DNA from 3 places in the Listeria rocourtiae subsp. hofi genome. Region 3 is predicted to be linked to each of the others. Evidence: predicted binding sites of a transcription regulator. Region 3 holds the regulator's gene; each other region holds the start of a gene.
What was found. The regulator Rex, encoded in region 3, represses fermentation and respiration genes when NADH is low (regulators of the CRP and FNR family bind a similar motif). The targets are predictions, from matches to a motif close to TTGTGAAATATTTCACAA.
Positions count from the first base shown of each region.

Region 1: the regulator Rex is predicted to act here: its motif matches at 1,484-1,501, upstream of qoxA (cytochrome aa3 quinol oxidase subunit II).
Region 2: the regulator Rex is predicted to act here: its motif matches at 1,395-1,412, upstream of pplA (extracellular electron transfer flavoprotein PplA).

Region 1 is NZ_CAUYTL010000014.1:13,638-16,924, reverse strand. It holds gene qoxB (cytochrome aa3 quinol oxidase subunit I) at 1-113, opposite strand, end outside; gene qoxA (cytochrome aa3 quinol oxidase subunit II) at 132-1,232, opposite strand; gene R8925_RS07855 (lytic polysaccharide monooxygenase) at 1,828-2,436, shown strand; partial or broken gene aldA (aldehyde dehydrogenase) at 2,747-3,287, shown strand, end outside.
Region 2 is NZ_CAUYTL010000025.1:45,296-48,582, forward strand. It holds gene R8925_RS11065 (FAD-dependent oxidoreductase) at 1-1,240, opposite strand, end outside; gene pplA (extracellular electron transfer flavoprotein PplA) at 1,637-2,548, shown strand; gene R8925_RS11075 (FAD:protein FMN transferase) at 2,710-3,287, shown strand, end outside.
Region 3 is NZ_CAUYTL010000019.1:752-4,038, forward strand. It holds gene R8925_RS09255 (DNA glycosylase AlkZ-like family protein) at 1-395, opposite strand, end outside; gene R8925_RS09260 (aminoglycoside 6-adenylyltransferase) at 398-1,201, opposite strand; gene R8925_RS09265 (redox-sensing transcriptional repressor Rex) at 1,250-1,891, opposite strand; gene R8925_RS09270 (ABC-F family ATP-binding cassette domain-containing protein) at 2,270-3,287, shown strand, end outside.

The DNA of each region.
Region 1 (3,287 bases), on a different contig from region 3:
CATTTCTTTGTATAAGTTAGTAACACGACGATACCAATGCTGACAAGAGCAATCGAAATTTGGGCTCCTAAAATCAGCGGGTCGCCGGTGATGATAAATTCATCTAAACTCATGTTGAAATACCCCCCTTTTTAGTGTCCCGATTTATCGTGGTCTGTTGCTTCATCGGTTTTAATTTCTTCGCCTAATTTCTTCATTCCTTCATCGTAATGCTTGTTTTCCTTATAGCCAGCACCATTCGGAATAATATTTGGCTCCATGTCCATTTGCTCAAAGCGTGGGTTTGTAATTGTAACCGGACGCGCTGGCAAAATTGGCTTTTTCGTTCTTGTGTCTTTTGCATGTGGATCATGTGGATTTGTTAGTTCAAAACCAAAACGTTTATACGCATAAAAAACGTATTCTGGATCAGCAGCTGGGTCAACAAAGGCCATGTGCGTACCTGCATAAGATTGTGGTTTCACGTTACCAGGAAGTAATAATTTATCATAGCGGTCTTGTGATAAAGTTGGCGAATCAGCTTTTGTTTTCAACGCCCACTTTTCAAAATCAGCTGGTTTCTGTGCGACAACATCAAATACTTGTCCAGCAAAACCTTCTCCATTAAAGTTCGAGTTACGACCTTTAAAAGTTCCTGTTTCGTCAGCTTGCAAATACAAATCCATCGTCATTCCGCTCATCGCGTACTTCTGTCCACCAAGTTGTGGCACCCAGAAACTCGTCATCGAATCTGCCGCAGTAAGCTTGAATAATACCGGTCGATCAGTTGGAATATGTACATAATTTACAGTTTCAATCGACTGATCTGGATAACTAAAGAACCATTTCCAGTTTGCGCTAGTCGCATAAATAACAATTGGATCCTTGTGTGAGGTAACCTCTGGCGCTTTTTCGTTCGCGTAAATTGTTTGCACTGTTGGAATAGCTAATGCAATAACAATCGCAACCGGAATCAACGTCCATAAAATTTCTAGTTTCGTACTGCCGTGCATGTTTGGTTCGTAGTTGGAATGATCTTTTCTCTCGCGGTATTTCGTGATCATGATAACGAATAACACGAATATCGTGAGTACAATGATAAGCATGAAAATAATCGAATAGATGATTAGATCGCTTTGACTTTGCGCTACCGGACCTTTTGGATCTAGTACCGTCAAATCACCACAGCCGCTAAGAAGTCCAACAAAGACCAGCGATACTGTAAGTAACAATGACTTGAGCATTTTTGACACCCGAATCCCCTTCTTTCCTTATTGATGTGTGTTGCTGTGTATTTTTGCGCAAAAATACAACTCTACTCCCTGATTCCCCAACCAGAGAGGCTCCCCTAATTGATAATATTATAAAATATAGCCAACTAGATTGTGTAGATTTATCACAATATCACAAACTTTTAATTCGTGAAATTATGAATTTGAAACTGCATGTGCATACTCGACTACTATTATAGCGTATTTGGATTGTATATTCAAAGTATCGAATCAAGTTATTTTTTTCACAAAATCAAGTGTTACTATATGAGCACATCTCTTTCTTAAAAATCATTCGTTAGTAGGAATATTTATTGTGTGGAAAGTGAGGATAGTGCTCGTTTAGCGATTTTTGGAATGTAACGATTAGAACCTAAATACCTAGTTAATTTATTTAAAAAAGCGCTTTCTTATCCGAGCGTCATATCTTTATATCTAGCTTCTTTGTTGTTCATTGGTCTAGTCCTTGTGTACTTTGCTTCATTTTCACAATGTCGGGATTCGTTTCGTAGCTAGCTGGGTAAACTAGATATCGAGCACGGAAGATGGCTCAAAACAAATAAGGGGTGTTAGTTTAATGAGAAAGTTGTTGGGTAAATCAATTTTATTTTTGGTCGCGTTTGCATTGTTATTCGTGACGTTTGCATCTGGAGCGTCAGCGCATGGTTATATCTCAAAACCAGAAAGTCGGGCGTATTTAGCGAAATTGGGGATTAATCAAAATGCAGGAGCAATTCAATGGGAGCCTCAAAGTATAGAAGCAACAGGGAACTTCCCGCTCGGTGGCCCCTCTGATGGAACTATCGCTGGTGGTGGCAAGTTTCCAGAAATGGATGTACAAACTCCGGATCGCTGGTATCACGTGGATCTTTTAGGCGGGCAGAATGATTTCACTTGGACGCTCACCGCTCTCCATAGAACGAAAGAGTATAAATATTATATTACGAAAAAAGGCTGGAATCCAAATAGTCCGCTAACTCGTGGTGATCTTGAGCTACTAACTACGATTGATGCACATAATGAGGTTCCAACTTCTACAACAATCAAGCATCAAGTACCACTTCCAACTGATCGCAATGGCTATTATGTCGTTCTCGGTGTTTGGGAAATCGGGGATACTGGAAATGCTTTCTATCAGGCCGTTGATGTTAATTTGATTAATAATGGTACAATGACATTGAAATAAGTGAATAGATAGAGCCTCAAACTTAGTACTAGTGGTGTTTAGTAGTTGATATCGCTACTCTCCTTGCTACGTTTGAGGCTTTTTAGAAGTGGAATGATGCTTGATTGATAAACTTCCTAACCGTGATTAACGTGTTAATTTCTCTTGCCACACCATTCGTTTGTAAGCGTTATATTTGCTTGTTTTTGTTTGTTTCGTTATAATTACACACATGAATCAACATAAAACAAGGAGTAAAACACATGAATCAACATAAAATGTATATTAATGGGAGTTTGTTTTATCTAGTAATGGGGAGTTTTTTGATGTTATCAATCCCTCCACAGAAAAAGTCATTTCACAAGTACCGAAAGCTACGAAAGCCGATGCAATAAGAGCAATAGATGCTGCAGATGCTGCACAAATCGCTTGGGAGGCTTTACCAGCTGTAGAACGTGGCGTTTATCTACATAAAATTGCTACGAAAATCCGCGAACAAGTACCTGAAATCGCTAAACTTATTTCAGAAGAGGTCGGGAAAACGTTGGCTTTATCAGAGGTTGAGGTAAATTTCACCGCTGATTATTTGGACTATATGGCAGAATGGGCGCGTAGATATGAAGGTGAAATTTTACAAAGCGATCGACCAAATGAGCATATTTTCGTATTCAAGAAAGCGATTGGTGTCACGACTGGTATTTTACCCTGGAATTTCCCGTTTTTTTAATTGCTCGGAAAATGGCTCCAGCGCTCATTACTGGAAATACGATTGTGGTAAAACCAAGTGCAGAATCGTCGAATAATGCGGTTGCTTTCACTAAAATCGTAGATCAAATCGGCTTACCAAAAGGTGTTTATAATATGATTACTGG
Region 2 (3,287 bases), on a different contig from region 3:
CTCGGAAAATATTCCGGTTATCCCTAATATGGAAAAATTCATGTGAAACGTATTGCGCCATATAATAACCACTACGGATTCCGAAGAAGTAATAAAGGTTAACCATGTGCTTCATGAAAATCGCGAACCAACCATGTAAGCGTAATCCGCCTAGATTAGCAACACCATATTTGGAGCCAATCGAAACCATGACACCGTGATATTTTCCTTTATAAGCTTCTTTTTCTGTTCCGCTGATTTCCGCAATAATGCTTTTTGCAGCGGTCATACCAGTTTGCTCAGCAGCTTCTACGATTTGAGGTGTCGGTTTTCCTTCTTCCTCTTCATAATAAGCCAAGTCGCCGATAACGTATGTGTTTTCGAACTTCTCAGCTTCCATGTATTCATTGACTTTCAAACGACCAGCACGCGCAGTTTCCATACCATAATCTTTCGTATCAGAATTCGCACGAACGCCGGCAGTCCAAATCAATGTGTGTGTTGGAATTTCATCGCCGGATTTCAATACAATGCTTTCCGCTTTAACTTCAACGATTGCGGCATCTTTCATAATCTTGATGCCTTTTTTCAGCATGAAGTCTTCCGCTTTTTGGGCATCTTTCCGGTCTAACATGTTCAGAATCGTTGGTGCCGCTTCGACAACAATCAATTCAATTTCAGAAACATCAACCTTGTTATCTTTAGCAAGACGTGTTTTCCAGTCAAGCAATTCCCCAACCATCTCGATCCCAGTAAAACCTGAACCACAAATGGCAAAAGTAAGCATGGCTTTGCGTTTTGCTACATCCTGTTCCTCGGAAGCATCATGAACGACTGTTTCAATATGTTCACGCAATTTAACCGCGTTTTCCCACGACCAAAGTGTGAAGCCGTGTTCGCTAACGCCTGGTGTCCCGAAATCATTAGGCTCGCCACCCATACCAAGAACAAGGTAATCAAACGGATAGCTACCATGTTCTGTCGTCACTGTTTTCGTTTCGTGATCCACATGCGTTACGTTATCTGTCACTAATTTCACTTTCGTACGATTAAACAAATGGCGTAAATCATACTGTATCGCTGTCGGTTCAACGCGACCACCAGCTACTTCGTGTAATTCAGTCATCATCGTATGATAAGAATGTCTATCAATTAACGTGATGGTTACTGATTCGTCTCTTTTGTACTTTTTCGCTAATTTCTTAGCTGCATGTACACCTGCATATCCCGCCCCTATTAACACAATATTTTTTTCAGGCATATGCTTTCTCAACTCCTTGTAAGTATATTCACAAAAATTATAAGTCCTACGTCTAAAACTCTTAACTAGTAATAACATCACCCAGTTTAACAGATAGTAGAAATGCTGTCTAGAGTCTTTACCCTCAAAAATTAGGAAACAAACGCGATATTATAGGTGAAAACCTTCACAGGGCAACAAACACCATTTGAGTGGTAAAAATTTTAAAGAAGTATTGTAAATGAAGAAAGGACCGACTTTCTGAAAATTCTTGGTTTTTAAATCATGCATACTGTGTGTAGACAAATTGAGACAATAATGTTATATTTAAGTGGAATTAAGGTGAGCTTGTGTTTTCGTGCACTTTTCATTGTTCATGTCATCACAAGGAATATTTTAAAAGGTGGGAGCAAATTTATGAAGAAGAAAAAGTTGGTAATGGCCCTGACGGCAGTAATGGCTTCAAGTATGTTATTGGTAGCATGTGGTAATGACAATAGCAACGACAGTAAGTCTAGTGACAGCAAACAGTCAGATACACAGAAATCAGATACAACAAAAACAGCAGGTAAAACAGACGGTACAATGACAGACGGTACTTATAAATTACAAGAAAAGAACTTTGATGATAAAGGTTGGAAAGGATTTATGACAATTACCGTCAAAGATAATGCAATCACAAAATCTGATTATAACTATGAAAATAAAGATGGCAAACTAAAAACAGATGATGCTGATTACGAGAAAAATATGAAAGCTAAAGTTGGTACAGGTCCACAAGAATACATCCCAGCATTGAATGATTCTCTAGTTGCTAAACAATCAGCGGCAGACGTTGAAGTAGTAACAGGCGCGACTCATTCATCCGATTCTTTCATCAATTACTCTAACCAATTAATCCAAGCGGCGCAACGTGCAGACACAGCAACAATTGAAATCAACAATGGTGCTGCACTACAAGACGGTAAATACTCATTAGAAGAACAAAATTACGCACATAACTATCGTGCAGTGTTCAACATGGAAGTGAAAGATGGAAAAATTACGACATCTGACTTCAACTATGTAGATAAAGATGGTAAGAAGAAAACAGACGATGCTGACTACGAGAAAAACATGAAAGCTAAAACTGGCGTAGGTCCGCAAGAATACATTCCAGATCTAAACAAAGCTCTTGTTGACAAACAAACTCCATCAGATGTTGCAGTAGTAACAGGTGCGACAGAATCATCAAACACATTCAGAATCTATGCAGCACAACTTTACAACGCAGCACAATCTGGTAATACAGATATGATTAAAGTGTACAATAAAGTAGAAGCTGAATAAGAAGATAGCAATAAAAATGAAGGGCTTCAGGGCGAAAACTCTGGAGCCTTTTTGTCCGCATAGCACACGGTTTTCTTGACAATGCTCTCAATCACCGATACGCTAAAATAGCGATAAAAACAGATTATATTCATTCCAAAAACGGAAAGGTGCCATCTATAATGAAGAAATTGTATATGTTAATAACGCTCGTACTTTTAGCGGCTATTGTGACTGCTTGTGGTAGTAATGATACGAAGAAAAGTGATGCATCCGAAGATAAGAGCCCAGAAATACTTCCCCAACCATACACAAAAACAGATTTTCTTATGGGAACAATTAACGTAGTAAAAATTTATGATAAAGGAAAAGAGGATGTTCTTCTACAAGCCTTTGACCGAATTAAAGAGCTTGACAAGCAAATTACAACGAGCGACAGTGCTAAAAAATCAGAAGTAGACAAAGTGAATTTGGCTGCTGGGAAAAATCCAGTGAAAGTGAACGATGATGTTTATTATCTTATTAAGGAAGGCTTAAAATACAGTGCCAGTTCAAGTGGTAGCTTCGATATCACGGTTGGCCCGCTGACCTCTCTATGGCATATCGGTTTTGATGATGCTAGGAAACCGAGCCAAGCAGAAATTGACGCGGCTTTACCATTAATCGACTATAAAAAAGTGAAGTTAGATGACGCTAAAAAAACCGTATACTTAGAAGAAAAAGGCATGGAGCTAGACTTAGGAGCAATCGCCAAAGGTTA
Region 3 (3,287 bases):
TCTAATTCTTTACGGCTAAAAACCTCTCGTTTTCGCCCCAAATCGTCTATTTCCACCAACAACGATGCTAAGTCAGTGCCTTCTTTTTGGCAAAGTCGGTGCACAATATTCGTTCGTGTACCAAAAACGCGAAATACCATCTCCCAGTCTTCCGCTAAAAAAGTATGCAGTGTCAATCGGTTAGCCCATATTTTAATAATTTGATTGGATGCAAAAAACTGTTCTGCTTCAAGCCAACTCATATCTACATGTTGCAAAAAATTCACGAGTGCCGGCTGATGATTCTGTGTTTGAAGCGCGATTGCTTGTCTTATGAATGTGGTAGGTTCTGTAAATGGCTCCACCATGCCTAATTTATGAAGCCTAATCTGCGTTATTTCTGCTTTTGTGAACACAGTCATCCCTCCTGTATTTTTCGCAATAAGTTTTTCATTCCTTCTATCATAGCGGTTGGCAGTTCAAATTGATAGTACGTGCTGATAAATTGCGAGATATCTTCAAATAATGCTATTTCTTCCCACATCGCTTGCCAATTAGTCTCCAGCGAGTAATCTGCAAAAATCGATGGTAAGCGCTCTAAATGTACCGAATTCAGCCATAATTCGATGTTTCGTCCTGAAAAAGAGGTATTTCGTCCAGCAATTCGGGCTTGTTCTTCTAGTAGCGGTAAGAGATAGTTTTCGCGGATTCCCGCTTGGATACTCTGTACAAACCAGATTTCCTCCCGTTTTAGGAACTTAGCAACGTAATGCAATTCAAACCAGAACTCGTTTACGATTTTATCAAAAGTTAGTTTTGTCATCGGAAGCTTCGATTGTTCGTGGACGCATCGTTTTATTTGCTCAGTATGCGCATCTTTATCTATTAATATTTCCATTTTTTCATAGTACGGGAACGGGTTTTCTAAAAATGTAATTGGCCAGAAGGAAAAATCGACCTTAATACCACTTTGGAAGATAACGAGTTGTGTTGCCACTTCTCCGGCTGGTGAATCCATATGTAATGGAGTCTCGATTAGTACGTCACCGATTTCCTTCAACCATTCCACTTTTCTTCCAAATAGTAATTCTCCACTGAACCAGACGTTTATATCTAAATCTGATAGTTCATCTACGCCTTGTTGTTTTGCTAGCGATCCTTCTAGCACGAGCGCGCGGACTTGTTCTTGCTTTTTGGCCCACATTATAATTTCTTCTAACATTGCTCCCCACCTCATAAAAAAGCCAAACACATTGTTTGGCTCTAATAGTTATTTATTCGGATAATTTTCTAAGAAGTAAATCAATGTTTGTAGCTCCGTTGTTAAATCGATGTGATGCACGCGAACGTGTTTTGGTACGCTGATACGTGCCGGTGTAAAGTTCAGAATCCCCTTCACATCTGCTTCTAGCAAGCGATCAACAGTTGTTTGTGCTTCATCTGATGGCACTGTCAAAATTACGACTTCAACTTTGTTCTCTTTCAGCAAATCTTGCATATCGTTTAAATGATAAATTGGAATGTCTTGTTGTACCGTTCCAACTTTACTAGTGTCAACGTCAAAAGCCGCGACAATTTTTATATTATTATTTTTCATGAAATTGTAGTGTAAGAGTGCGGTCCCCAAATTACCAACACCGATAATAGCTACGTTCGTTTGCTTATCTTGGCTCAGCGTCTTGCTAAAGAAGTCCAAAATGTAGGACACATTGTAGCCATAACCTTTCTTGCCAAGTGCTCCAAAGTAGGAGAAATCGCGACGAATCGTTGCTGAATCAACTTTCACAGCCTCGCTTAATTCCGCGGATGATACGCGTTCTTTCCCTGATTCATGTAAATACTTTAAATAACGGTGATAAAGCGGCAAACGCTTTGCTGTGGCTTGTGGAATCTTGCCCGTTTCCTCGATCATGTTTGTTTCCCTTCTTCCTTTTGATTTTAAATGGACGGTGGCTGTTGCGCACCATCCTTGTGCTATGAAACATGGAGATATAACAAAAACGATTGCGCCAATTTCTATCGTTGTTCATTTCACATGCTTGCTTATTCACTATAAACATTTCACATAGATTTCACAATGTTTTTGCTCAAATTATATGTTACTATTTTGTTACAACGCTTGTTGAATTCCATTATACAGTAAAAGATACCACATTGCTAGTCTTTTCACAAGTGGAAGTTTGTGAATTTAATTTTCGTAAGCGTTTCCTTTCTCAAGCCATTGCTTCTCTCCTTGCTTTACGATAAACTAGGAGGATAGAGATTTTGGAAGGTGAAGGGGACGTTAAAAATGATACTTTTGCAAGTACAGCAGATTGTCAAAAATTTTGGCGCTGAAACGATATTAGAAAATATAAAATTAGAAGTACAAACAAATGATCGGATTGCTCTTGTTGGTCGAAATGGTGCGGGTAAATCGACACTCTTAAAAATTATTGCTGGGCAGATGAGTTATGATGGCGGCACGATTTCAAAGCCAAAACATGTTCAAATAGGTTATTTAGCGCAAAACACGGGGCTTGAGTCTTCAAAAACGATTTGGAATGAAATGCTAGACGTTTTTACAGGATTACAGGCAATGGAACAAGATTTACGCGCGCTTGAGGAACGTCTTGGTGAACCTGCTATTTATGAGAACCAGGAGCAGTATGAGCAGACAATGAAGGAATATGATTCATTGCAGCACGCATTTAAGGAACAAGGTGGGTACCAATATGAGGCTGATATTCGGTCCGTCTTACATGGCTTGCGATTTTTCGAAGCGGATTATGAAAAACTGATTGCATCGCTTAGCGGCGGTCAAAAAACGCGGCTTGCTTTAGCGAAACTGCTTCTGGCGCGCCACGATATTCTGATTCTTGATGAGCCTACGAACCATTTAGATATTGAGACCCTTTCTTGGCTTGAGACTTACTTGCAAAATTACAAAGGTGCCCTGCTCATCGTTTCGCATGACCGCTATTTCTTGGATAAAGTAGTAAATCAAGTGTACGAGATTAGTCGGACACATATTGATCGCTACGTTGGCAATTATTCGCGTTACCTCGTTCAAAAGCAAGCAAAATTAGAACAGCAATGGAAGGAATTCGATAAACAACAGGAGAAAATCGCAAAATTAGAAGATTTTGTGGCACGTAATATTGTGCGGGCTTCAACGACAAAACGGGCACAGAGCCGCCGTAAACAGCTGGAGAAATTGGATCGGTTAGATCGTCCACAAGGCAGTGAAAAAACAGCACACTTCGGATTCCAATTTGAGCGTTCTAGTGGTAAGGATGTCTTGTTTGTGGAGGCGTTGGCAATTGGTT